Regions from separate parts of the Streptomyces sp. NPDC051569 genome, predicted to be linked through region 3. Evidence: riboswitches for the same ligand, from Rfam matches in the RefSeq annotation. Region 3 holds a riboswitch; each other region holds the start of a gene.

Evidence for each region. A riboswitch is a leader RNA that binds a small molecule or an ion and turns the genes downstream of it on or off. The one in region 3 is predicted to bind cobalamin.
Region 1: another riboswitch for cobalamin. It lies ahead of ACIBAE_RS28440 (CbtB-domain containing protein); the one in region 3 lies ahead of ACIBAE_RS24805 (cobalamin biosynthesis protein).
Region 2: another riboswitch for cobalamin. It lies ahead of ACIBAE_RS00890 (ribonucleoside-diphosphate reductase subunit alpha); the one in region 3 lies ahead of ACIBAE_RS24805 (cobalamin biosynthesis protein).

Annotation. Positions count from the first base shown of each region.
Region 1 covers NZ_JBITDJ010000033.1:28,518-36,102, reverse strand. The annotation lists gene ACIBAE_RS28465 (DUF2637 domain-containing protein) at 1-279, opposite strand, end outside; gene ACIBAE_RS28460 (hypothetical protein) at 315-971, opposite strand; gene cobM (precorrin-4 C(11)-methyltransferase) at 1,488-2,246, opposite strand; gene cbiE (precorrin-6y C5,15-methyltransferase (decarboxylating) subunit CbiE) at 2,243-3,514, opposite strand; gene ACIBAE_RS28445 (CbtA family protein) at 3,696-4,493, opposite strand; gene ACIBAE_RS28440 (CbtB-domain containing protein) at 4,514-4,738, opposite strand; cobalamin riboswitch at 4,778-4,928, opposite strand; gene ACIBAE_RS28435 (histidine phosphatase family protein) at 5,044-5,715, shown strand; gene ACIBAE_RS28430 (GlsB/YeaQ/YmgE family stress response membrane protein) at 5,805-6,068, opposite strand; gene ACIBAE_RS28425 (GNAT family N-acetyltransferase) at 6,339-6,905, shown strand; gene ACIBAE_RS28420 (Mut7-C RNAse domain-containing protein) at 6,981-7,585, shown strand, end outside.
Region 2 covers NZ_JBITDJ010000001.1:218,837-226,421, reverse strand. The annotation lists gene ACIBAE_RS00910 (GntR family transcriptional regulator) at 270-1,034, shown strand; gene ACIBAE_RS00905 (DUF3311 domain-containing protein) at 1,325-1,597, shown strand; gene mctP (monocarboxylate uptake permease MctP) at 1,594-3,225, shown strand; gene ACIBAE_RS00895 (Uma2 family endonuclease) at 3,282-3,845, opposite strand; cobalamin riboswitch at 3,976-4,108, shown strand; gene ACIBAE_RS00890 (ribonucleoside-diphosphate reductase subunit alpha) at 4,252-6,663, shown strand; gene ACIBAE_RS00885 (ribonucleotide-diphosphate reductase subunit beta) at 6,663-7,585, shown strand, end outside.
Region 3 covers NZ_JBITDJ010000021.1:25,236-32,820, reverse strand. The annotation lists gene ACIBAE_RS24825 (alpha/beta hydrolase) at 110-1,252, opposite strand; gene ACIBAE_RS24820 (class II aldolase/adducin family protein) at 1,338-1,997, opposite strand; gene ACIBAE_RS24815 (anion permease) at 2,320-3,588, shown strand; gene ACIBAE_RS24810 (hypothetical protein) at 3,585-3,815, shown strand; cobalamin riboswitch at 3,886-4,030, shown strand; gene ACIBAE_RS24805 (cobalamin biosynthesis protein) at 4,063-5,061, shown strand; gene ACIBAE_RS24800 (cobyric acid synthase) at 5,058-6,644, shown strand; gene ACIBAE_RS24795 (putative cobaltochelatase) at 6,760-7,585, shown strand, end outside.

The DNA.
Region 1 (7,585 bases), on a different contig from region 3:
GTTCAGCGCGAGGGTGAGCAGCCCGCACAGGTGCAGCAGTCGGTTACCGGCCCGCAGCTCCGCCTTGGGCACACCGCGCAGGGCCAGGAACCGCAGGGCGACCAGGAGCCCGACGACCGACAGGTCCACCATAGGGGCGATCAGCGGCGCGATCGGGTGGGGAACGCCGAGCCGCAGGGCGAGCGCCCAGACGTTGCCGAAGGAGAAGACGAAGGCCAGGGCCGCGATGACCGCCATGACCACGGTCACGGTGCGCCGGGTGAACCGCTCCTCCGTCATATCCTCGACCTTCTTTCTGGCATGGGTTGTTCGGTCTACTTGGCGAGCGGGACAGGGGCGCCGTCCGGTCCTTCGTCGTCGGGGAATGTCCGGCCGGTCGAGTCGAGGAGGGCGTCCAGGCACAGGTCCGGGTCGGCGGTCAGGTGCGAGGTATCTTCGGCGACGCGGGCCGCGTCGGCGTCTGAGACGTAGGGGGTGCGGATGCGCGTGTAGCCGGGGCGGCCCTGCATCGCCATCACGGCGACGCCGACGTAGGCGGGGTCCTGCAAGGTGACGGGGCTGGCGTCGGGCCAGTTGCGGATGTCGTCGCCCAGCGCGGCCACGGCGGCTTCCACGGTCTTCTGCGCGAAGGACAGCCCGATGGGGCACACGTCGCGGATGAAGGTGGGGATGGCATCACCGGTGGTCTTCTGGCTGATCAGGATCACCAGGATGCCGACGCTGCGGCCCTTCTTGACCAGGTCCTCCACCAGTCGGGCGTTTTCCGCCGTCAACGCGGCCAAACGTTTCGTCTCGGCGTCGCTGCCCTTGTACTCGCGGAAGTACGTGTGCGCCTCATCGATGATCAGGACCGTGAGCGGCCACTCAGGGGAGGGGCCGACGTGCCACATGTTCTTGACGCCCAGCACGTCGCGGATGGTCGCCGAGCGCCGCTTGCGCAGGTCCACCAGGCGCTTGAACGTGACACGCATGCGGGCGCGAGCCGAGGAGCTCCTTGACCACGATGAGCCGGCGCCTTGTTCTGGCAGCAGGATGGCGGTCGAATGCCTGCGATGGTGGCAGCTGATCGCGCGGGGCCCTGCTCCGGAGGGAGACGGTGGTGACATCTGAGGCTGCCGGGGTTCGAGCGGCTTGCCGGTGGGGGTGGTGAGGACGGGGGCGTTGTCGGTCCAACCCGTTCCGGCGTCCCCTCTCGCTCCCCTGACCGAGGAGCGGATTCGGTCCGCCCCCCCAAGGCGAAGACAGCGTTTGAGGCAACGTCGGCGTACGCAGTGGCCCCCACCGAGACGGTTCGGTGGGGCCTGCTGCCTTCGCCGCACGAGAGTGGTGGCGCTGGTCAGCGGTTCCCGCCGGTCGGCGACGGGGCCACCGGTGGCTGATCATGCTCCTGTCCGCCCCCTGGCGGCACTCACCGGTCACATGTGACCGGTGACCGGTCAGCGCGCTCCTCGGTCGCCCCGGCTCCCAGCCGCCTCAGCCCTCGCCCCTCAACAGGCGTGCGGTTCCCGCCTGTCCCGCTCCGGTGAGTACAGGTGGCTGTCCCTGAACTGTTCCGCTCCCAGCGTCCGGCCCACCATGATGACCGCCGTCCGCACCACGCCCGCCGCCTTCACCTGCTCGGCGATGTCCCCCAGCGTTCCCCGCAGGACCAGTTCGTCCGGGCGGCTGGCCATCGCCACCACCGCCGCCGGGCAGTCCGCGCCGTAGTGCGGCAGCAGTTCCGCCACGACCCGGTCGACGTACCTCGCCGCGAGGTGCAGTACCAGCAGCGCTCCGCTCTTCCCGAGCGTGGCCAGGTCCTCGCCCTCCGGCATCGGGGTGGCCTGCTGGGCGACGCGGGTCAGGATGACGGTCTGGCCCACCGTCGGTACGGTCAGTTCGCGCTTCAGGGCGGCTGCCGCCGCCGCGAACGCCGGTACTCCCGGGACCACTTCGTACGGCACCCCCGCCGCGTCCAGTCGCCGCATCTGCTCCGCGACCGCGCTGAACACCGACGGGTCACCGGAGTGCAGCCGGGCCACGTCCTGGCCCTCCTCGTGCGCGCGGACCAGTTCCGCCGTGATGCCGTCCAGGTCCATCCGGGCCGTGTCGATGAGCCGCGCGTCCGGCGGGCAATCGGCCAGCAGTTCGCGCGGCACCAGGCTTCCCGCGTACAGGCACACACCGCACTCCGCGAGCCTGCGCGCGCCCCGCACCGTGATCAGGTCGGCGGCGCCGGGGCCGGCGCCGATGAAGTACACCGTCATCGTTCTTCTCCTGAGGATTCCCCCGAGGGGACGTGCGAAAGGTCTTTCGTGACGGCCCACTGGGTGACCGGCATGGCCTGTCGCCAGCCGGTGAATCCGCCCACCGGGACGGCGTGCGCGACCGCGAGGCGTACGAGGTCGCCGCCGAACCGGCGATACCACTCGGCCAGCAGCGCCTCGGACTCCAGCGTCACCGTGTTCGCGACCAGCCGGCCGCCCACCGGCAGCGCCGCCCAGCACGCTTCCAGCAGCCCCGGCGCGGTCAGCCCGCCGCCGATGAACACCGCGTCCGGCACCGGCAGCCCCGCCAGCACACCGGGGGCCGCGCCCGTGACGACCCGCAGGCCGGGGACGCCGAGAGTCCGCGCGTTGCGGCCGATACGTTCCGCCCGTACGGGATCGCGCTCCACCGACACCGCACGACACGCATGGTGCGTACGCATCCATTCCACCGCGATCGATCCCGACCCGCCCCCGACATCCCACAGCGTCTCCCCGGGCGCGGGCGCGAGCACGGCCAGCGTGGCGGCCCGTACATGACGCTTGGTGAGCTGACCGTCATGCTCGTACGCGGTGTCCGGCAGGCCGGGTACGGCTCCGAGCCGCGGCGCGTCCGGGGCGCGGCGGCACTCGACCGCCACGACGTTCAGCGGATCGCCCGCCGGCTCCGCCCAGTCCCGCGCGGTGCCGTCGACGTGCCGTTCCCGCTGTGCCCCCAGCTGTTCGAGTACGTGCATACGGCTCGGCCCGTACCCCCGCTCACGCAGCAGCGCCGCGACCTCGGCGGGGGTGGCGGCCCCGGCGCTGAGGACCAGGATCCGGCGGCCGTCGTGGAGGGCGGCGGCCAACCGCTCGGCGGGACGGCCGACGAGCGTGACGACCTCGGTCTCCTCCACGGGCCAGCCGAGCCGCGCGCAGGCGTACGACACCGACGACGGATGCGGCAGCACCCGCAACGCCCCGGCGCCCACGACCTCGGACAGGGCCCGCCCGATCCCGTAGAACATCGGGTCCCCGCTGGCCAGCACGGAGACCCGCCGGCCGGCGTGCGCGGCGAGCAGCCCGGGAACGGCGGGCCGCAACGGCGACGGCCAGGCCACCCGCTCGCCGCCGCACTCGTCCACGGGGAGAAGCTCCAGCTGCCGGGGCCCACCGATCAGCACATCGGCTTCGCGCAGCGCCCGCCGCGCATCCTCCGCCAGGCCGGGCCACCCGTCGGCGCCGATCCCGACAACGGTCACGGGGAGCGCGGGGGGTGCAGGGCTCACTGCCACATACCTCTGGACTGGGGGAATGACCGGGGAAGGCCGACCCCGAACTCTACTGGCCGGGGGCACGGAGCCTCGACGGGCATCGAGCGGCGGACAGCACGCGCGGAAAGGTCGCGGGCGGGAGACGCGGTGGGGCCCGGCGTGAATACGCCGGGCCCCACGAGCACACGCAGGGGGGTTACGGGGCCGTCCGGACGGTGGCCGGCACCGCCTGACGCGGCTGGAGCACCCGCTCGGCCAGCGCCCCGAAGATCAGCCCGAAGGCCGTCCAGAGCAGGGCCTGTACGCCGATCGACGCCAGCCGGAATTCCCAGAGCAGAGCGGCCGGGAAGGCCTCCGGGATGGCATCGGTGTTGGCGGGCAGGACAAGGCAGGCCACGGCGACGACGACGGCGTATCCGGCACCGGCGACGACCGTCGCGTTCCAGTTGCCGAGGCGCGGGGCGAGCCTTCTCCCCGCGATGACGGCGATGGCCGCCAGCAACACGCTCAGCAGGATCATGAGGAAGTACATCGTGGTGCGCTTGCCGATGGTGTCCGGGTTTCCCACCGCCGGTGGCATCGCCGGGTACTTGAGGAACGGCACCAGGTAGACGGTGAGGAAGGCGGCCCCGGCGATCAGGGCCGAAGTCGCCCGCGGACCCAGTCCGCCGATCCTCCCCAGGCTGACGGAGAAGACCAGCGAGGCGATTCCGCCCAGAGCCACCCCGTACACGAGGAGGCCGGTGGCCAGCCCGAACGTCGACTGGACCGGCCGGCTGACGAGTTCCTCCTCCTCGTCCGAGGCCTCGGAGGCATCCGGGGAATGGGCCGCGCCGTGCTGATGAGCGGGCGCGGACTGCGTCTCCTCCAACGCGATGGAGTCCCGTACGGAAGGCTCTCCCGCCACATAAGCCAGCGCGAACGCGAAGAGTCCGGCCAGCACGCCCGCGATCATGCCGCGGACGAGGAGAGTTCTGACGGTGGAGGCATGCATTGCGTGATCTCCGTCAGCGGTCAGTGGCAGGGAAAGCCGAGCAGGTGACGGCCGTCGTGCACCCACTCGTGCACACCCGCACCGGAGAACACCGACGTCGCGCCCTGCTCAGCGCCGACGAAGTACAGCAGCACCAGCATCAGGGTGCCGACGAACACGGCCCACGGCAGGACCGCGCGCAGCGGAATAGGGGTCACCGCGGCGCTGGTGGGAGAAATGGCCGGGGGTGCTATGGCCTGAGCCATGACAGAACCTCCTTGGGGAACTCGCGTCCCAGTCAGTGGAGCTCGCACGACGGCCATCGGGTCTGACTCACCGGGCCCCTCTGCGTGGTACGCAGCCGGCACCCGGCATACAGTGGCGCGACCGTGCCGGGCTCTCACCGGACTTCCGTCTCGCCGTCGTGATATCGACGCGAAGGTACCGCGAACAGACAAGCGAGCCAAGAGGCCCCCCTTCCCGACCGGTCGGGCGCACGGCGGGATACGGGCGATCGCCAGGCATCAAACAGGGGAGGGCCACGGGCCGTCGCGACCACCGAGGAGGCCGTATGACCACGCGTGTGACGCTCATCTCACCGGCCATCAGCACAGCACTGCGTGAAGCCCGCTTCGGCGGCCGTGTCCCCGGTGACAGCGGTGTCCCCGACGACACCGGCGACAACGGCGACAACGGCGACACCGACGAACTGGACCCCGCCGGGCTGCGGCAGGCCGAGGCCGTACGGGAGACCTTCCCCCGCGCCGCCGCCCTGTACGTCTCCCCCTCGCGGCGCTGCCGCCGCACCGCCGAGGTGCTCGGCCTGGACGCGTCACCGCTCGCCGATCTCGCACCGTGCGCGATGGGCCGCTGGCAGGGCAGAACCCTCGACGAAGTAGCGGCCGCCGAGCCGCAGTCGGTCTCCGCCTGGCTGTCGGATCCCGCGTCAGCCCCGCACGGCGGGGAATCCATCCGAGCGCTGCACGCCCGCGTCGGCCACTGGCTCGACGCGCTCACCACACGTCCGAGCACGGCCGGCCAGGCGCCGGACAACCCCGGGGGACGCGTCATCGCCGTGGCCGAGCCGGACGTCATCCGTGCCGCCACGGTCCACGCCCTCGGCGCCGGCCCGGAGGCGTTCTGGCGCGTCGACGTGCGACCTCTGTCCGCCACCGAACTCAGTGGCAGGAACGGCCGTTGGAATCTGCTCAGCGGCCGCCCTCTGCACACCGGCCCGCACTGAGAACGCCCTCACACACGCGGGGCGCACACCAGCGTCCTCCAGCACCCTCAAGCCGGCGGGCACTCACGCTCGCGAGTGCCCCCAGCCGCTCAGTGGCGCGCCCTCGCCCGGTCCAGGGCCGCGACACCCACCGCCGCCAGGGCGATCTGGATTATCCATTCGATCCAGTCGGGGCCGTCGGTGTTCGCCACACCCACGGCGGCCGCGATCGCCGTCCCGATCAGCGCCGCGACGATACCGACGACGATGGTCAGCAGCACGCCGATGCGCTGGCGCCCGGGCACCACCAGTCGCCCCAGCACGCCGATGATGATGCCGATCACGATGGCCGTGACAATGCCGGAGATCTCCATGTCCGCTCCTTCTCACCACACCCGCTACCGATAGTGGTGCACGTCAAACGTCTGCCCACCGAACGCCCGTTCAGTCCAAGGATGCGACAGTTCGCCAGTCCGGTTTGACGGAGCCGCCCGAGCCGCCCGAGCCGCCCGAGCAAGCCGAACAGACCGAGCAACTCAGCACACCGGGCGAGTTGGGCGAGTTGAGCGAGCCGGGTGAACGGTGATCTGCGGCGGGATCGCCGGCGCGGCCGGTTGTCGGACCGTCGCCCTACAGTGCCCACCATGAATACCGAAGCACCGCCGGTGAGGATCGAGCCGTGGTCGGAGGACGATCTCGATCTCCTCCGCGCCTCGAACGCACCGGAGCTGATGACCCATCTGGGCGGGCCCGAGACCGAAGAGCAGCTGCTCACCCGGCACAGACGGTACGTCGGTCTGAGCGCCGACCGGACGGGCAAGGGGCGGATTTTCCGCATCGTGCTGCTACCGGACGGCGAACCGGTCGGCACGATCGGTTTCTGGGAGCAGACCTGGCAGGGCGAGCAGCTGTACGAGACGGGATGGGGGGTCCTCACCGAATTCCAGGGGCGGGGCATCGCCGCCGCCGCGGCCGCGGCCGTCGTGGAGCAGGCGCGCACCGAGCGGATGCACCGCTATCTGCACGCCTTCCCGTCGGTGGACAATCCCGCGTCGAACGCACTGTGCCGGAAAGCGGGCTTCTCGCTTCAGGGCCCCCGCCTGTTCGAGTACCCACCCGGGCACTTGATGCAGTGCAACAACTGGCGTCTGGACCTGACGGCCTCCAGCCCCACCCCCGCGCTGAGCCGCCCCGCCGCAGGACCCGCCTGACGCGCGAGTCCCCCGTGTGGACGGCGGCCACGGAAAGCCCTGGCTCACTCCCTCCCCCGGTGACATGCTGACGAGGTGAACGGACCGGAGATCCAGATCAGTTTCGCCCCTGAGCTGCGCCTCTTCGTCGCGGCGGCGCGACGTGAGGGACGTACCGCCCTGCTCACCGACGGCTCGTCCACCCTCGGCCATGCCGTCGAGTCGCTGGGTGTCCCCCTCACCGAGGTCGGTCCGCTGCTCGTCGACGGCCGCGAGGTGTCCGTCGCGCACCTCCCCGCCGCGGGCGAGTCCGTCGACGTACGGGCCGTGCCCCGACCGCAGCACGTGCCGGGCGCGCCCCTGCGCTTCCTCCTGGATGTCCATCTCGGCACGCTGGCCCGCCGGCTGCGGCTGCTGGGCGTCGACGCGGCGTACGAGAACGAGGACCTCGGCGACCCGGCCCTGGCCACTCTCTCCGCCACGGAACGCCGGGTGATGCTGTCCCGCGACCGGGGGCTGCTGCGGCGGCGCGAGATCTGGGCCGGGGCGTACATCTACAGCGCCCGCCCCGACGACCAGCTCCGCGACGTACTGGAGCGGTTCGCGCCCACCCTCGCCCCGTGGACCCGCTGCACCGCCTGCAACGGTGAGCTGGGGGCGGCCGACAAGGAGTCCGTCCAGGGGCGGTTGGAGCACGGCAC
Region 2 (7,585 bases), on a different contig from region 3:
AGGGATTACTGCAACCCCCCGCCCACCGCGAAGACTTACGCCGAGTACTGCCGGGGCTGGGACCTGGTCTTTAATGGTTTAGACCAGTACGGGGAGCTTGGCCTAGACCTTTATAGGTGTCAAGGGTGTATAAGAAGGGCAGTCGTGTCCGTTATCGGACCGACACCTGAGGGAGGGCGGCGACCCATGACCGGCCCGTGCCACCATGTGAGCCGCGACAGACGGAGGAGCCGGTGACGGCAGCAGCGCAGAAGTCGGGAAGGCAGGTTATGGCCACGGACGGGGGCGGCACCGAGACCGAGGGCGGGGCCGCGATCCGCACGGCGCGCGTGCCCAAGTACTACCGGCTGAAGCGGCACTTGCTCGACATGACGGAGACGCTGCCACCCGGTACGCCGGTACCTCCGGAGCGGACACTCGCCGCCGAGTTCGACACCTCGCGCACCACCGTACGGCAGGCGCTCCAGGAGCTCGTCGTCGAGGGCCGGCTGGAACGCATCCAGGGCAAGGGCACCTTCGTCGCCAAGCCCAAGGTCTCCCAGGCCCTCCAGCTCACCTCGTACACCGAGGACATGCGGGCCCAAGGCCTGGAGCCCACCTCGCAGTTGCTGGAGATCGGCTACGTCACGGCCGACGACACCCTGGCCGGACTGCTCGACATCTCGGCCGGCGGACGGGTGCTGCGGATCGAGCGGCTGCGGCTGGCCAGTGGTGAGCCGATGGCCATCGAGACCACGCACCTCTCGGCGAAGCGTTTCCCCGCGCTGCGCCGGTCGCTCGTCAAGTACACCTCCCTCTACACGGCGTTGGCCGAGGTGTACGACGTACGGCTGGCGGAGGCCGAGGAGACCATCGAGACCTCGCTGGCCACACCGCGCGAGGCCGGGCTGCTCGGTACGGACGTCGGCCTGCCGATGCTGATGCTGTCCCGGCACTCCGTCGACGCGGCCGGCGAGCCGGTGGAATGGGTGCGCTCGGTCTACCGGGGCGACCGCTACAAGTTCGTGGCACGGCTGAGCCGCCCGATCGGCTGAGCGCCCTCGGCCGAGTCACCCGTTCGGCCCAGTCGCAGCCGGCGACCCGGACCGGCCTGCGGTACCGCCCCCGGCACGACCCCGTACGCCCCCGGCACGGCCCGGTACAGGCCCAGTACGGACCCCGTACGGCCCCGGCGCGGACGAACGGTCAGCAACCGTGCCCGGGGGACCGGTTCGCCGCTCCGTTCGCGTACCGGAATACGGACGGGGGGTTACGGCGACCCCGCCCCTCCCCCTAGATTTCCTGCGCATTACGCCAGGCGATCAACCAGGGGAACGGAGCCACCGTGTCAGAAGTTCCTGAAGAGAAACCGCCCACGGTCACCCCGCTGCGGGTGGTCATCGCCCTCTGCCTCTTCGCGCCCTTCGTGGCGCTGCTCTGGGTGAGTTCCTACGCCAAGGTCGAGCCGGACTTCATCGGCATCCCGTTCTTCTACTGGTACCAGATGCTCTGGGTCGTGATCTCGACCGCGCTCACCCTGATCGCGTATCAGCTGTGGCAGCGGGACCAGCGCGGACGGCTCGCCCGGAGCGCCGGAAAGGCGGGTGCGGCGCGATGAAGGACGGCGTGAACGGCGTGGCACTCGCCGTCTTCATCTTCTTCTTCCTGGCCGTCACGGCCATGGGCTTCCTGGCCGCGCGCTGGCGCAGGGCGGAGAACGAGCAGAGCCTCGACGAATGGGGCCTGGGCGGACGGTCGTTCGGCACCTGGGTCACCTGGTTCCTGCTCGGTGGCGACCTCTACACGGCGTACACCTTTGTCGCCGTCCCCGCCGCCATCTACGCGGCGGGCGCGGCCGGCTTCTTCGCCGTGCCGTACACCATCCTCGTCTACCCGCTCATCTTCACCTTCCTGCCCCGGCTCTGGTCGGTGTCGCACAAGCACGGGTACGTCACCACCTCGGACTTCGTCCGGGGCCGCTTCGGCTCGAAGGGGCTCTCGCTGGCGGTCGCCCTCACCGGCATCCTCGCCACGATGCCCTACATCGCGCTCCAGCTCGTCGGCATCCAGGCGGTGCTGGACGTGATGGGCATCGGCGGCGGCGAGAACACCCACTGGTTCGTCAGGGACCTGCCGCTGCTGATCGCGTTCGCCGTGCTGGCCGCGTACACCTACTCCTCCGGCCTGCGGGCGCCCGCGCTGATCGCCTTCGTCAAGGACGGCCTGATCTATGTCGTGATACTGGTCGCGATCATCTACATCCCGATCAAGCTGGGCGGCTTCGACGACATCTTCGCCAAGGCGGGTGAGGCGTTCGCACAGCCCAATCCGAAGACCGGCCAGCCGCGCGGCGCGCTCGCGCCGGGCGCCGCCGGGCAGTGGGGGTACGCCACGCTGGCGCTCGGCTCCGCGCTCGCGCTCTTCATGTATCCGCACTCCATCACGGCGACGCTCTCCAGCCGCAGCCGCGAGGTGATCCGGCGCAACACCACGATCCTGCCGCTGTACTCACTGATGCTGGGTCTGCTGGCGCTGCTCGGCTTCATGGCGATCGCCGCCGGCATCAAGGTCGACAACACGCAGCTGGCGATCCCGCAGCTCTTCGAGAACATGTTCCCCGACTGGTTCGCGGGCGTGGCCTTCGCGGCCATCGGCATCGGCGCGCTCGTGCCGGCCGCCATCATGTCGATCGCGGCGGCCAATCTCTTCACGCGCAACATCTACAAGGACTTCCTCAAGCCCGACGCGACCCCGGCGCAGGAAACCAAGGTCTCCAAGCTGGTCTCGCTGCTGGTGAAGGTGGGCGCGCTGGCCTTCGTGCTGTCCATGGACAAGACGGTCGCGATCAACTTCCAGCTGCTGGGCGGCATCTGGATCCTCCAGACGATGCCGGCGCTGGTCGGCGGCCTGTTCACCCGCTGGTTCCACCGCTGGGCGCTGCTCGCCGGCTGGGCCGCCGGTATGGCGTACGGCACGGCCGCCGCGTACGGCGTCGCCAGCCCGACGCAGAAGCACTTCGGCGGATCGTCGAACGAGATCCCCGGGCTCGGGGAGATCGGCTACATCGGACTCACCGCGTTCGTGCTCAACGTGGTGGTGACGCTCGTGCTGACGTTCGTGCTGCGCGCGGCGAAGGCGCCGGACGGCATCGACGAGACGAGCCCTTCCGACTACACGGCCGACGCCGGTGACCCGGGCGTGGTGGCCGAACTGCCACCCGCCACGGCGGCGGACCCGGTGCACTGACGCGGCCGCTCAGGAGAGGGACGGGCCGCCGGCTCACCCGGCGGCCCGTCCGCCGCTCAGCGCACCCATTCCTTGAGCGCCTCGGTCTCCAGCGTGATCCCCACCGGATCGGGCAGCGTGATCCCCTTGCCGAACGGCACGGTGCGCGCGCTCTCGTACCGCACCCCGTCAGGCTCGCTGTAGACCGTCACCTCGCAGCTGTCCCGGTCGATCAGCAGATAGACCGGGATCTTGGTCTGCGCGTACGCGCGCGGCTTCTCCACCCGGTCCCGCTCATCGGAGTCGGAGTCGGAGTCGTACGAGGTGACCTCGACCGCCATCAGAACCGGGGCGGCGTCGCCCCACTCGCCCTGGCCGACGAAAGCGCCGCTGAGCGCCAGGGAGCCGTCCGGCCGGGCCCGGCCCTTACGGTAGGCCTGCACCTTGAGCCCCTGGTCGGGATAGAGCCACAGCTCCGGGCGCGACTGCATGCAGATGCGTGTCAGCCACTCGATGATGCGCCCGTGATCCCCGTCCGGCACAACCCTGCTCCTGATCTTCCCGTCGATGAGTTCCAGCCGGATGCCCTCGATGGTGCGGGCCAGTATCCGGGTGGCCTCGTCGAACTCCTCCGGGAGGATCTACGTCGCGTAATCGATGGCCGTCATCGGGGCACCTCCTTGGTCCTTCCGACGATAGCGGAGGGGGCCGACAGCAGGGGAGAAGTGCCGCACGACACAACATGTGGGGGCACGTTCATGAACAGGCCCCCACATGTATGCTCGTGCTCGCTGTCGACGCAGGGGAATCCGGTGCGAATCCGGAACTGTCCCGCAACGGTGTGATGTGGTGTGCTTCGTCGTACCCACGAGTCCGAACACCTGCCGGCAGCGCATCCGGCTCGACCGATCCGGGTGCCAAGACGTCCGGGCCTCGAGGCTGGGCCGGTGGACGCCACACCTCGTGCTGCCCGTATACGGGTCGTACGGCTGTGCGCGCCCCCGCTCCCCTCCCGACGGCCCAGAGCCGAGCGAGGGAGAGCACCACGTGACCATCGCGCCAGCCGATCCGGTTTCAGGCACGTCCGAGGCCGCCGCACAGGTGACCGACGAACCGGGGACCGCGCTGCTGCGGGTCCTGACGGACCTGACCGCCGATCTGCCCGACACCGACCCCGGCAAGGTCGCGGCCGCCGCGCTGCGCGGCCGCAACGCCCGGTCGGACGAGGCCGAGTTGCGTGAGCTCGCCACCGAGGCAGCCGCAGGACTGATCTCCGAGGACCCGGCCTACTCCCGGCTGGCCGCCCGGCTGCTCACCCGCACCATCGCCGAGGAAGCGGCCGGACAGGGCGCGGTGTCGTTCTCCGCGTCGGTCGCCGTCGGCCACCGCGAGGGCCTGATCGCCGACCGGACGGCCGACTTCGTGACGCTGCACGCGTCCCGCCTCGACGAGATGATCGATCCGGCCGCCGACGACCGCTTCGGTTACTTCGGGCTGCGGACGCTCTTCAGCCGCTACCTGCTCCGGCACCCGATCACCCGCCAGGTCATCGAGACGCCGCAGCACTTCATGCTCCGCGTCGCCTCCGGCCTCGCCGAGGACGACAGCGTCCGCGCGCTGGACGAGGTCGCCGCGCTGTACGGGCTGATGAGCCGCCTGGACTACCTGCCGTCCTCGCCGACCCTCTTCAACTCCGGTACGCGCCACCCGCAGATGTCGTCCTGCTACCTGCTGGACTCCCCGCTGGACGAGCTGGACTCGATCTACGACCGCTACCACCAGGTGGCCCGGCTGTCGAAGCACGCGGGCGGCATCGGCCTCTCGTACTCCCGGGTCCGCTCGCGCGGTTCGCTGATCCGTGGCACCAACGGTCACTCCAACGGCATCGTCCCGTTCCTGAAGACCCTGGACGCCTCGGTCGCCGCCGTGAACCAGGGCGGCCGGCGCAAGGGCGCCGCCGCCGTCTACCTGGAGACCTGGCACTCCGACATCGAGGAGTTCCTGGAGCTGCGCGACAACACCGGTGAGGACGCCCGGCGTACGCACAACCTGAACCTCGCGCACTGGATCCCGGACGAGTTCATGCGCCGGGTCGAGACGGACGGCGACTGGTCGCTGTTCTCGCCCGCCGACGTGCCGCAGCTGGTCGACCTGTGGGGCGACGACTTCGACGCGGCCTACCGGGAGGCGGAGGCGGCGGGCCTGGCCCGCAAGACCATCCCGGCCCGTGAGCTGTACGGCCGGATGATGCGTACGCTCGCCCAGACCGGCAACGGCTGGATGACCTTCAAGGACGCGTCGAACCGCACGGCCAACCAGACGGCCGAGCCCGGCAAGGTCGTGCACTCCTCCAACCTCTGCACGGAGATCCTGGAGGTGACGGACGACGGGGAGACCGCCGTCTGCAACCTCGGCTCGATCAACCTGGGCTCGTTCGTGCTGGCTTCCGGCGAGATCGACTGGGAACGGCTCGACGAGACCGTCCGTACCGCCGTGACCTTCCTCGACCGGGTCGTGGACATCAACTTCTACCCGACCGACCAGGCCGGCCGCTCCAACGCCAAGTGGCGTCCGGTGGGCCTGGGCGCGATGGGTCTCCAGGACGTCTTCTTCAAGAAGCGCCTCGCCTTCGACTCCGCCGAGGCCTCCGCGCTCTCCACGAAGATCGCCGAGCGCATCATGCTCGCCGCGTACGAGGCGTCCTGCGACCTCGCCGAGCGGAGTGGCCCGCTCCCCGCGTGGTCGCAGACGCGCGCGGCGCGCGGTGTGCTGCACCCCGACCACTACGACGTCGAGCTGACCTGGCCGGAGCGCTGGGCCGCGCTGCGCGCCCGGATCGCCACGACCGGCATGCGCAACTCGCTGCTGCTGGCGATCGCCCCGACGGCGACCATCGCCTCCATCGCGGGTGTGTACGAGTGCATCGAGCCGCAGGTCTCCAACCTCTTCAAGCGCGAGACGCTGTCGGGTGAGTTCCTCCAGGTCAACTCGTATCTGGTGCGGGACCTCAAGGACCTCGGTGTCTGGGACGCGCAGACGCGTGAGGCGCTGCGCGAGTCCAACGGCTCGGTGGCGGGCTTCACCTGGGTACCGGCGGAGATCCGCGATCTGTACCGCACGGCGTGGGAGATCCCGCAGCGCGGTCTGATCGACATGGCGGCGGCCCGTACGCCGTTCCTCGACCAGAGCCAGTCGCTGAACCTGTTCCTGGAGACGCCGACCATCGGGAAGCTCAGCTCGATGTACGCGTACGCCTGGAAGAAGGGGCTCAAGACGACGTACTACCTGCGCTCGCGCCCGGCGACCCGCATCGCCCGCGCGGCGGGCGGTGGTGCGGCGGCGGCCACCGCCTCCCCGGCGGCGGCCATCCCCCTCCAGCAGGCCGGTCCCACGGCTCCCGACGCGGACGCGATCGCCTGCTCCCTGGAAAACCCCGAGTCCTGCGAGGCCTGTCAGTGATGTCCACCGAGATCTCCACCGAGAAGACGAAGAACCTGCTGGACCCCGGCTTCGAACTGACGCTGCGGCCGATGCGCTACCCGGACTTCTACGACCGCTACCGGGACGCGATCAAGAACACCTGGACGGTGGAGGAGGTCGACCTCCACTCCGACGTCGCCGACCTCGCCAAGCTCAGCCCCGCCGAGCAGCACATGATCGGCCGGCTGGTCGCGTTCTTCGCGACGGGCGACTCGATCGTGTCGAACAACCTGGTGCTGACGCTCTACAAGCACATCAACTCCCCCGAGGCGCGGCTGTACCTCTCCCGCCAGCTCTTCGAGGAGGCCGTGCACGTCCAGTTCTATCTGACCCTGCTGGACACGTATCTGCCCGACCCGGCGGACCGCGCGGCGGCCTTCGACGCGGTGGAGGAGATCCCGTCGATCCGCGAGAAGGCGCAGTTCTGCTTCAAGTGGATCGACTCGGTCGAGAAGATCGACCGGCTGGAGACGCAGGCGGACCGCCGGCGCTTCCTGCTCAACCTGATCTGCTTCGCGGCCTGCATCGAGGGGCTGTTCTTCTACGGCGCCTTCGCGTACGTGTACTGGTTCCGCTCGCGCGGTCTGCTGCACGGTCTCGCCACCGGCACAAACTGGGTGTTCCGGGACGAGACCATGCACATGAACTTCGCGTTCGAGGTCGTGGACACGGTCCGCAAGGAGGAGCCGGAGCTGTTCGACGACGCCCTCCAGCAGCAGGTCACGGACATGCTGAAGGAGGCCGTCGAGGCGGAGCTCCAGTTCGGCCGCGACCTGTGCGGCGACGGCCTGCCGGGCATGAACACCGAGTCGATGCGCGAGTACCTCCAGTGCGTCGCCGACCAGCGCCTCCAGCGCCTCGGTTTCGCCCCGGTGTACGGCTCGGAGAACCCGTTCTCCTT
Region 3 (7,585 bases):
CCCGAAAGCCCAAACGGAACGTGTTCCGTCGCTGCCGGAAGAGCGGAGGCGCCCCTCCGGCGGAGGCCGCGCGGGAGGCGACGAGGGGCCGGAAATGCCTGCTGAGGCGCTACATCAGGGGGGTGAGGAAGCGCCTCAGAGCCTCTTCGTACCCGGCAGGGTCGACGTTCCACATCGCCGCGTGCGGAGCGCCCCGCACGGTGTGGAGACCGATCAGGTCCGGACGCCGGGCCGCCAGTGCGCGGGCGGGTTCCCACGACGCGAGGGTGTCATCGGGGCCGTGGAAGATGAGCGTGGGAATCAGGGGGGCGCCGTGGCCCGCTCCCGCACCGGGCCGGCCGCCGCGCAGCCCGTTCCTGCTCTGGGCCGCCCTGCCCTGGGCCGCCCTGACCGCGAGCGGCAGCAGCGGCGCGGGGACGCGGCGGGCGGTGGCCAGCGCCCGCAGGGTGGCCTCCCACTCCAGCACCGGCGAGTCGAGCACCAGCCCGGAGACACGGGCGGCGAGCGCGGACTCGGCCGCGGCGTGGAGCGCCATCGAGGCGCCGGTGGACCAGCCGTAGAGGATCACGCGCTCCGCGCCGTAGCGCACCGCGTAGCGGATGGCGGCGTCGAGGTCGCGCCATTCGGAGTCACCGAGGTGACCGAGGCCGTCCGGGGAGCGAGGGGCGCCGGCGTCGCCCCGGTAGGCGAGGTCGAGCACGGGGAACTGCCGGCCGGCCAGGAATCCCATGAGGTTCATGGGGTGCTCGCGGGTGGTGCCCAGGCCGTGCACGGTGATCACCCAGGTGTCCCGGTGCCCGGGCACGAACCACGCGGGGAGGGGGCCGAGCTCGCCGGGGATCTCCACGTCCTTGTGGTCGAGGCCGAGGGCGACGGCGGGGGTGCCGCTGTACACCTGCGGAGTGAGGTGTACCCGGGTGCCGGGGGTGAGCCTGCCGTAACTGACGCGTTCCAGCCGCCGTACGACGGTGTCGGCGGGGCGCGCCACCCCGGCCTGTACGGGCCCGACGACGGCGTGGACGCCGCGCCCTTCGAGGCCGTACGTGCCGGGTCGCAGTGACGCCAGGCTGCGGGTCAGGGTGACCTGTCCGGCGGCCGTGGCGTGCACGGTGAGGCGGGGATCGCCGGGCAGGGGGCGCCCGGGCGATGCCTTGAGCGCGGCATCGCTGGCGTACCGGCCGGCCGCGACCGCGGCCGCGCCGACACCGATGAGTGTGGAGACGGCAGCTGCCGTCGCTGTAGCCGGGCGCACGCTCTCAGTGTCGGCGCGGCCGGCCGTTCCGGCCAGCGGGCGGGGGCCGTCAGGGGACGGACCGGCCGTGCGCCGGTGCCACGGCTCAGGTCTGGCCGTAGCCCCTGAGCTTCTTCCCGGCCTCGTCCAGCTGTGCCCCGGTGAGCAGCGTGGGCGTCCGCCCCGGGACGGAGGCGGCGGCGAGCCAGAGACGGCACATCCATTCCAGCTGGGCCGTGCGGTCGTACGCCTGGGCGAGGGTGTCGCCGTAGGTGACGGTTCCGTGGTTGCGGAGCAGGCAGCCGGTGCGCCCGCGCAGCGCGTACAGCAGGTGCGCGGCCAGTTCGTCGGAGCCGTACAGCGCGTACGGGGCGACCCGGACGGGGCCGCCGAGGGCCGCCGTCATGTAGTGGATCGGCGGCAGCTCGGACACGAGGGTGGAGACGGCGGTGGCGTGCACGGCGTGGGTGTGGACCACGGCGGTCGCGGAGGTGTTCCGGTAGACGGCGAGATGCAGCGGCAGTTCGCTGGTGGGCACGAACTCGCCGAGGACCCGGCGGCCGTCGAGATCGACGGCGAGTGCGTCCCCGGGGGCGAGCCGGTCGTAGGGCACGCCGCTCGGCGTGACCAGGACCAGGGGGCCGACGCGTACGGAGACGTTGCCCGAGGTGCCGACGACGAGCCCTTCCGCCGCCGTCCTGCGGGCGGTGGCCACGAGGTCCTGCCAGGCCTGTTCGATCGCGTCCCGCGACGGCTCTCCGGTCATGCGGCGATCTTGTCAGCCGGCCGGCGATCTTGTCAGCCGGCCGTGCCCGGCGGAAGCCGGCTCGGGCTCCGGGGGGCTCCGGCTCCGCTTCCGGAGAGGGCGGCCCGGTCCCCGGACGGAGCGAGCGGGTGGGAGCGGCGCGGAAGGATAGGTGAATTCAGCGGCGGAGGGGCGATTCCCGGACGACATGAAAATGACATCTGGGTGACATCACACGTGACAAACCCCATGAGTCACCGCACATACGTGCTCTGTTCATCTTCCGTTCATTCTGACTCCCTACGTTCACCGAGCCACTGACGTCGAACGATTGCCTGGGTACATGGAGCACATGACGCTGCTGCTCGCGATAGTGATCGCGACGGCTCTCGTGTTCGACTTCACCAACGGTTTCCACGACACCGCCAACGCGATGGCGACGACCATCTCGACCGGCGCCCTGAAACCCAAGATCGCGGTGGCCATGTCGGCCGTCCTGAATCTCGTCGGCGCGTTCCTGTCCGTCGAGGTCGCCAAGACGATCTCCGGCGGGCTCATCAATGAACAGGGCATCCGGACAGAAGTGATCTTCGCGGCGCTCGTCGGCGCCATCCTGTGGAATCTCTTCACCTGGCTGCTCGGCCTGCCGTCGAGCTCCTCCCACGCACTCTTCGGCGGCCTGATCGGCGCCACCCTGATGTCCGTCGGATCCTCCGGGGTCAACGGCGGTGTCGTGATCACCAAGATCCTGATCCCCGCGCTCGCGGCGCCCCTCGTCGCGGGCCTCGCGGCCCTGCTCGCCACCCGGCTGACGTACCGGATCGGCCGGGGGACGGACGAGAAGGCCACCGCCAAGGGCTACCGCGCCGGGCAGATCGCCTCCGCCGGTCTCGTCTCGCTCGCCCACGGCACCAACGACGCGCAGAAGACCATGGGCGTCATCACGCTCGCGCTGGTCACCGGGGGCGTCCTCGCCCCCGGCTCCAATCCTCCCCTGTGGGTCATCGTCTCCGCCGGTACGGCGATCGCGTTCGGTACGTATCTCGGCGGCTGGCGGATCATCCGCACCATGGGCGCCGGCCTCACCGATCTCCGGCCGCAGCAGGGCTTCGCCGCCCAGACCAGCGCCGCGACCGTCATCCTGGCCTCCTCGCACCTGGGCTTCTCGCTCTCCACCACGCAGTCCGTCTCGGGCGCCGTGATGGGCTCCGGCCTCGGCCGCAAGGGCGGGGTGGTCCGCTGGTCGACCGCGACCCGGATGTTCATCGCCTGGGGCCTGACCCTGCCCGCCGCGGGCCTGGTCGCCGCCGGCGCGGAGTTCCTGACCCGCCAGGGCAGCTGGGGCGTCGCGGCCGTGGCCGTCCTGCTCGTCGCGGCCTCCGGCGGGATCTGGCTCGCCTCGCGCCGCCGTCCGGTCGACCACACGAATGTCACGGAGACCGGCGGCCCGACCGCACCGGTGGCGGCCGCCGTCACCGCCGTCGCCCCGCCGCCCGTGGCAGCCGCCGGCGGCGCGCAGGACCTCCCGGCCGCCGACCCGGCACGACCCGTCAAGACAGCGGCTCCGGCAGCTGCCCCGGCACCCACCCCGGTAAAGGAACAAGCCGCATGAACATCGACTGGGCGGCTCTCGGCTCCGTCTTCGGCGTCAGCCTCGTGGCCACGATCGGGCTCGTCGGCCTGTTCACCCTGGGCATCGTGGGTCTCGCCAAGCGGGACTCCGCGTCCGGGCGGGGCGCCGCCGGCCCCGTGGTGGCACCGGCCCGTATCGGCGCCTACGCCTGCTTCGCCCTGTGCGCGGCGGCCGTGGCGTACGGGATCTATCTGATCGTCGCCTGACCCGGCCACCGAACGCGTGCCGTGTGGGGCGCGGCACACTGTCCCGTCGCAGGTCAGAGGTGAGTTGACGGTGTTCGCGGAGCGTGGTGGACTTCCGGGGCCATTTACGGAGGCAGAAGAGGAAGCCGGTGCGAATCCGGCGCGGTCCCGCCACTGTCACTGGAGGCCTCGTCCCCCAGGAGCCAGGAACTCTCGCCGCCGCATCACGTCGAGCCGGGGCGCGGACCCTGAGTGAGGACATGTCGCCATGCCTGGCTGGGGTTCAGCCGCCGAGCGGATCTTCGCGTACGGCGCCACCGCCGGCCTCCTCGCCGACCGGATGTTCGGCGATCCACGCCGGGGGCATCCGGTCGCCGCGTTCGGTACGGCCGCGGGGGCTGTCGAGCGGACGCTCTGGCGCGACCACCGCGGGTGGGGCGCACTGCACACCCTGGTCTGCGCCGGTGGCGCCGCCGGGGCCGCGGCGCTCGCCGCCCGGGGGGTACGCGACCGCCCCGCCGCCTCCGCCGTCCTGACCGCCGCCGCCACCTGGGCCGTCGTCGGCGGCACCTCACTGGGCCGGGAGGCACGGGCCATCGGCGGGGCGCTCACCGCCGGGGACATCGAGCGGGCCAGGCGGCGGCTGCCGCATCTGTGCGGACGCGACCCCCAGGCCCTGGACGGGCAGCAGATCGCCCGCGCCGTCGTGGAGTCCGTCGCCGAGAACACCTCCGACGCCGTGGTGGGCGCGCTGGTGTGGGGAGCGGTCGCCGGGGCGCCCGGTCTGGTGGCGTTCCGCGCGGTCAACACGCTGGACGCGATGGTGGGTCACCGGTCCGCCAGGTACCGCCGGTTCGGCTGGGCCTCGGCCCGGCTCGACGATGTGGCCGGCTGGCCGGGGGCCCGGCTGACCGCCGCCCTGGCGGTGCTGGCGGGCGGCCGTCCGCGCGGAGCCGTACGGGCGCTGCGGCAGGACGCGCACCGGCATCCGAGCCCCAACGCGGGCCCGGTGGAGGCGTCGTTCGCGGGCGCGCTGGGCGTACGCCTCGGCGGGACGCTGACTTACGGCGGCCGGGTCGAGCACCGGCCGGTGCTGAACGGCGCGGGGCGGCCCGTCGAGGTCGCGGACATCGAGCGGGCCGTACGGCTGTCGCGCCGGGTGAACACCCTCGCGCTGGCGGTCTGTGTCACGGGCCGGTTCGCGTACGGCGCGCTGCGGCGTGCCCGTGCGGCGGGTACGTCCGGAAGCGGGAAGGAACGCCGATGAGGCTGATGGGTCGGGGCGCGCCCGGCGGTGGCCTGCTGATAGCGGGGACCACCTCGGACGCCGGGAAGAGCGTCGTCACGGCGGGCATCTGCCGCTGGCTGGTACGCCAGGGGGTGAAGGTCGCGCCCTTCAAGGGCCAGAACATGTCGCTGAACTCGTTCGTGACGCGCGAGGGCGCGGAGATCGGCCGGGCCCAGGCGATGCAGGCGCAGGCGGCCCGTGTGGAGCCGTCCGCGCTGATGAATCCCGTTCTGCTGAAGCCGGGCGGTGACCGCAGCAGCCAGGTGGTGCTGATGGGGCGGCCGGTGGGCGAGATGAGTGCGCGCGGCTTCTTCGGCGGGACCGGGGCGTCCCCCGGGAGCACACCGCACGGGGGGCGGGAAGCCCTGCTGGCGACCGTTCTGGAGTGCCTGGAGGAGCTGCGGAGCACGTATGACGCCGTGATCTGCGAGGGGGCCGGCAGCCCGGCCGAGATCAATCTGCGCCGTACCGACATCGTCAACATGGGCATCGCGCGGGCCGCGCGGCTGCCGGTGGTGGTGGTCGGGGACATCGACCGGGGCGGGGTCTTCGCCTCGTTCTTCGGGACGACCGCGCTGCTGAGCCCCGAGGACCAGGATCTGATCGCGGGTTATCTCGTCAACAAGTTCCGGGGCGACGTGTCGCTGCTGGAGCCGGGTCTGGAGATGCTGCGCGGGCTGACCGGGCGGGCCACGCTGGGCGTGCTGCCGTTCCGGCACGGTCTGGGCATCGACGAGGAGGACGGGCTGCGGGTCTCGGTGCGCGGCGCCGTCCGCGAGTCACCGGCGTCCGCCCCGTACGGCGAGGACGTGCTGCGGGTCGCGGTCTGCGCCGTACCCCTGATGTCCAACTTCACGGACGTGGACGCGCTGGCGGCCGAGCCGGGGGTCGTGGTGCGCTTCGTGGACCGGGCCGAGGAGCTGGCCGACGCCGATCTGGTGGTCCTGCCGGGCACCCGCGGCACGGTCAAGGCGCTGGCATGGCTGCGGGAGCGCGGGCTGGCCGACGCGATCGTCCGGCGGGCCGCCGAGGGGCGTCCCGTGCTGGGCATCTGCGGCGGCTACCAGATCCTGGGCGAGCACATCGAGGACGAGGTGGAGTCGCGGGCGGGGGCCGTGGCGGGTCTCGGCCTGCTGCCCGTGCGGGTCAGGTTCGACCGGGAGAAGACCCTGGCCAGGCCGGCCGGGACGGCCCTCGGCGAAGCCGTCGAGGGGTACGAGATCCATCACGGCGTCGCGGAGGTGCGCGGCGGCGAGGCGTTCGTCTCGGACGAGCGGGGAACGCCGCTGGACGGTTGCCGGGTGGGGGCCGTCCAGGGCACGCACTGGCACGGGGCGCTGGAGAGCGACGCGTTCCGGCGGCGGTTCCTGACGGAGGTGGCGCGGGCGGCCGGCCGGCGTTTCGTCCCGGCGCCCGACACGAGCTTCGGAGCGCTGCGCGAGGAGCAGCTCGACCTGCTCGGCGACCTCATCGAGGAGCACGCCGACACGGACGCGCTGCTGCGTCTGATCGAGGAGGGGGCCCCGGCCGGGCTGCCCTTCATCCCGCCGGGGGCGCCATGACGACCGTCGAGGCGCGTCGGCCGCGTCAGCCGCGTCAGCCGCGCGGGACGGTACAGCCGTGTGACGCCGTGAAGCCGCTTGAAGCCGTGAAGCAGTACGAAGGAGCGATCAGCATATGAGCACGCCTTTCCCGTTCACCGCCGTCGTGGGGATGGACGATCTGCGGCTGGCCCTGCTGCTCAACGCGGTCAGTCCCGCCGTGGGCGGTGTCCTCGTACGCGGCGAGAAGGGCACGGCCAAGTCCACGGCCGTACGGGCCCTCGCGACACTGATGCCCGAGGTGGCGGCCGTCGCCGGCTGCCGGTTCAGCTGCGATCCCGCCGCGCCCGATCCCGGCTGCCCGGACGGCCCGCACGAGAGCGGTCCCGGGATATCCCGGCCGGCCCGGATGGTCGAGCTGCCCGTCGGCGCCTCCGAGGACCGGCTCGTCGGGGCGCTGGACATCGAACGGGCTCTGGCGGAGGGCGTGAAGGCTTTCGAGCCCGGGCTGCTCGCGGACGCGCACCGGGGCGTGCTGTACGTCGACGAGGTCAATCTGCTCCACGACCACCTGGTGGACCTGCTGCTGGACGCGGCCGCCATGGGTGCTTCGTACGTGGAGCGGGAAGGCGTCTCCGTACGGCACGCCGCGCGCTTCCTGCTCGTCGGGACGATGAACCCCGAAGAGGGCGAGCTGCGGCCGCAGTTGCTCGACCGGTTCGGCCTCACGGTCGAGGTCGCGGCCTCGCGCGAGCCGGAGCTGCGGGTGGAGGTCGTACGGCGGCGGCTCGCGTACGACGACGATCCGGCCGGCTTCGCCGCGCGCTGGGCCGACGAGGAGAGCGCGCTGCGGGAGCGCGTCTCCGCCGCGCGCGCCCTCCTGCCCGGGGTGCGGCTCGGTGACGCGGCGCTGCTGCAGATCGCCGCGACCTGCGCCGCCTTCGAGGTCGACGGGATGCGGG